Regions from separate parts of the Clostridium thermarum genome, predicted to be linked through region 2. Evidence: a T-box and tRNA genes for the amino acid it is inferred to sense, from the RefSeq annotation. Region 2 holds a T-box; the other holds one or more tRNA genes.
The links. The T-box of region 2 lies ahead of FHY60_RS12310 (methionine--tRNA ligase). A T-box ahead of a tRNA ligase gene usually reads a tRNA of that ligase, here a tRNA-Met.
Positions count from the first base shown of each region.

Region 1: it has a tRNA-Met gene. The T-box ahead of FHY60_RS12310 (methionine--tRNA ligase) is inferred to sense a tRNA for this amino acid. The anticodon was not compared.

Region 1 covers NZ_CP040924.1:3,431,531-3,433,728, forward strand. Annotated here, with positions in the region: tRNA gene FHY60_RS15785 (tRNA-Met) at 460-536, opposite strand; tRNA gene FHY60_RS15790 (tRNA-Met) at 543-618, opposite strand; tRNA gene FHY60_RS15795 (tRNA-Leu) at 624-712, opposite strand; tRNA gene FHY60_RS15800 (tRNA-Met) at 737-813, opposite strand; tRNA gene FHY60_RS15805 (tRNA-Met) at 820-895, opposite strand; tRNA gene FHY60_RS15810 (tRNA-Leu) at 901-989, opposite strand; gene FHY60_RS15815 (S1 domain-containing RNA-binding protein) at 1,156-1,560, opposite strand; gene FHY60_RS15820 (FtsB family cell division protein) at 1,617-1,904, opposite strand; gene yabQ (spore cortex biosynthesis protein YabQ) at 1,965-2,198, opposite strand, start outside.
Region 2 covers NZ_CP040924.1:2,724,570-2,726,767, reverse strand. Annotated here, with positions in the region: gene FHY60_RS12315 (alpha/beta hydrolase) at 1-408, shown strand, start outside; T-box leader at 698-941, shown strand; gene FHY60_RS12310 (methionine--tRNA ligase) at 1,020-2,198, shown strand, end outside.

The DNA of each region.
Region 1 (2,198 bases), 710 kb from region 2:
ATATGTCAGTCATGTGAATCGCATTGCAATACAACATGCCTTTAAGCCGCAGTATTATTATAGCAAAGGTGTTTGGAATTATATGTCATAAACTGTGAGCTAATATTTTTTTCTTTGGACAACAATCTATTTTTATTTCACAAAAATGAATAAGGTACTCTTCATCCTATATAAAAAGATCCACAATATATTGATACATTTTCCACATTATCAATATATATTGTGGATTAATTTATTTTAGGAATATTTTCTGATAAAAAATAGGACAATTCAAATTGTCGTGTATTACATATACATAAGGGGATTTGATGAAGATTATTAGGTGGGCTTATAAATTTAATGTAATTTGTCACAGGATGATATTAATAGATTCATCAAAAACTAATAATCTAATCCACATTACTTCTAATTACATAAAACTAAAAGAAAAGAACTCACATTTCTGTGAGTTCTTTTTATTGGTAGCGGAAATAGGACTTGAACCTACGACACTTCGGGTATGAACCGAATGCTCTAGCCAGCTGAGCTATTCCGCCACATTATGGTTGCGGGGGCAGGACTTGAACCTACGACCTTCGGGTTATGAGCCCGACGAGCTACCAACTGCTCCACCCCGCGATATTTGGTGCTAAAGACCGGAATCGAACCGGTACGGTGTGTTAGCACCGCAGGATTTTAAGTCCTGTGCGTCTGCCTGTTCCGCCACTTTAGCATGATATAAACTATTTAATTAAAATGGTAGCGGAAATAGGACTTGAACCTACGACACTTCGGGTATGAACCGAATGCTCTAGCCAGCTGAGCTATTCCGCCACATTATGGTTGCGGGGGCAGGACTTGAACCTACGACCTTCGGGTTATGAGCCCGACGAGCTACCAACTGCTCCACCCCGCGATATTTGGTGCTAAAGACCGGAATCGAACCGGTACGGTGTGTTAGCACCGCAGGATTTTAAGTCCTGTGCGTCTGCCTGTTCCGCCACTTTAGCACGTCTCAGGAATTGCAATTCCTTAGCGACATAGACTATTATATCTGACTCTTATAATATTGTCAACACTTTTTATTTTGTTTTTTTCGTTACTCTTTTTCATTCATTTCCCATTGATTAATAAAAAACTGCTGTGATTTCTCCCAGCAGTTTTGCTATCTATACTTTAACTTCTTCTACTATACCCTCTTCCCTTAGACTCTTGATGTCTTTTAACATCCTGCTGCCTCTCTTCACTGTCTTTCAGGAATTTGGACATTATATCTTCAAAGTTTGCTGAACTGTTTTTATTCCTATCTCCTGACCAATCAATTTCGATTGGTTTTGCGGATCTTTTAGGTGGCATAGCCTGCTTAATGGAAAGGCTAATCTTTCCATTTTCGTCAACGGATATTACCTTGACCTTTACCTTATCCTGTTCCTTAAGATGCTCTCTGATGTCCTTTACAAATGTATCAGCAACTTCAGAGATGTGAACCAACCCTGTTTTACCTTCTACATCGATAAATGCACCAAAGTTAGTAATGTTAATTACTGTACCTTCTATAATGTTTCCTGCCTTTAAGGTCATATTAAAAAGACTCCTCCTTAAATAAATATGTTTATATAAATAATTTTAAAACCAAACTATTGCCTCTCAGGTATGGGCATAACAGGAGTCTCATTTTCCTTAATTAATCCCAATCTCTCCCTAGCCAGCCTTTCGCTAAACCCTTCCGGGTTAGTCCTTGACATTTCCAATTGCTCCTTTAATCTCTCTCCTTGCTCTTTAATCTCCTCAAGTTGCAAGTTTGCCTTTACAATTTCTTTGTTTAGTCTTGCTGCTGCAATTTCTTGCCTAATAAAAATAATTGAAAAGTAAGCAATTGATAATATGACTAAAAGGGCCTTTAAATTTACCTTTCTCTTTTTCATTTAGTAGTATCCCCTTTATAGTTGAAATATCAGGTTCTATAAATCTATTGTAATTAGATTCTATACTTTATTCAAGTTATTTCTTTTAAATTTACGCTTATTTTTCGAATCTAATTTATAGAATCCATATCTAAAGGGAAAAATGACTATATTTATAATTATTCTAATAAACTTAGAAACGTTACAAATTAATTTGTATTGAATTCTTGTAAAAGCTTTACTTAACAGCTTCATGTAAAAATATATACCAATAGTCATCCAAATATACACATATACTCCTACAACTGCTTGATT
Region 2 (2,198 bases):
TTAGCGTTGATGAACTATTTTGATCACCGCTATCTTAGCAAATATGGTATTGATCCAAACTATATTAAAGGATGGATTTTCGATGCTGGTCAGCCTACTGCACATTTTAATGTTTTGCGGGAAAGAGGTTTGGATACTAGGTTAATAAGAGTTGATGAAACTGCCCCCATATATTTTATAGATAAAGACATGGTTTCTGACAAGCAAAGCAGACTGATGTTTATTGTTGCCGAAAACGACATTCCAAATCGCCTGGAACAGACAAAACTGATGCTTAAAACCATGGAGCAATTTAATTATGATATGTCAAAGATACATTTTAACCTTATGATGGGATGTACGCACTGTTCTTATTCAATTAATAATATTGTATCTGATTTTATTTTAGGGGGATGTAGCACTAAGTAATTGGTGCACAGCTCCTTTTTCATATTCTTACTTTTTATATTAACCATTTTAAATTTTCTGGCCAATTCATCAAAAAAACCTTCCGTTTCCTCTAAACTAGGTATTAAGAATGGTTGTTTTAAGGATACATGTTGAGGCAGACTTGCCATCTGAAAGCCCTAATTTCAGGTCCTGTGGGCATCAAGCATTAATATATTATGCGGCAGTCTATTAGTTTTTGGGAATTTATTGTATAATATAATTTTATAATGACCCCTTGACAATATACCGGGCATTTAATATATTAAAACTACAGGCATTGAAGAGAAGAGTAGTTATTATTGAAGCTAACAGAGAGTTCTTGGTGGTGAGAGAGAACAGTGGAGATTTTAACGAAACAAGCCTCGGAGCCTCATACGGATCTTGCCCTGTAAGCAAGTGATGCTATGACGTTAGTTCACGTTACAGAACTAGAGTATAATTTTGTACTCGATAAGATCAGTATGGTGACATACTGATGAATTAGGGTGGTACCGCGAACATTCGCCCCTGCAAGTTATTGTGGGAGGCGTTTTTTTATGTTTAAAAAGCAAATTATATACAATATAAATAATTATTAAAGAGGTGTGTTTATGGAAGAAAGAAAAATGGAAAGACCGGTATTTCCTAAGAGAGCTGTTATCACAGCGGGAATGCCTTATGGAAATAAAGAATTGCATTTTGGGCACATTGGCGGAGTATATGTACATGCAGATACTTATGCAAGATTCTTAAGGGATAGAATCGGAGAAGAAAATGTTATTTTTGTTTCCGGAACTGATTGTTACGGTTCACCTATCTTAGCAAGTTATAACAAGGCTGTAGAAGAAAATGGTTATAAAGGGTCAATTGAAGATTATGTACGTGAAAATCATGAAAAGCAGAAGGAAGTATTGGATAAGTACCAGATGAGTCTTAATCTTTATGCAGCTTCCGCTTTAGGTAGAGCAGGTGAGATACACAAGGAAGTATCTGAGAAGATATTTAATAAGTTATATGAAGGCGGCTTCTTGACAAAGCTGGCATCTCCACAATTTTATGACCCAGAAAAGAAGGTATTGCTAAACGGCAGACAAGTAGTTGGAAAATGTCCTATCGAAGGCTGTGCTTCCGATAAAGGATATGCCGATGAATGTTCTTTGGGACATCAGTATATGCCAAGTGAGTTGATAGATCCAAGGAGTACACTGTCAGGAAAGGTACCGGAACTGGTAGACGTTACAAACTGGTACTTTAAACTTGATGAATACAACGAATTGCTGAATAAGCAAGTAAACTATTTAAGAACCAAAACTAACTGGCGTAAGTATTTATTAAATACCATAGAAGAATTCCTAAAGGCTCCTATTATCTATGTAAAAAGAAATCTTTTAGAGGGAATTGAAAACTTGGATGAACTCCTGCCGGAGCATACAGTTATAGATGAGAAGAATAAGTCATCACTATCCTTTGTGTTTAAGAATTTACAGGACAGAGATGCGGCAAGAGAAGTATTTGATAAACTGGGTATTCGTTTTAGAACCGGAAAAACCCTGGTACCCTTCAGATTATCAGGAAATGTTGAATGGGGTATTCCAGTACCGGAAAAAGAAGATCTCAAAGACTTGACCTTCTGGGTGTGGCCGGAATCTCTTTGGGCACCGGTGTCCTTCACAAAAACTTACCTTGAGTCCCTAGGAAAAGACTCTGAGGAATGGAAAAACTGGTGGCTCTCACAAGATGCAAAGGTATATCAGTTCATCGGAGAAGATAATATATACTTCTACGGAATT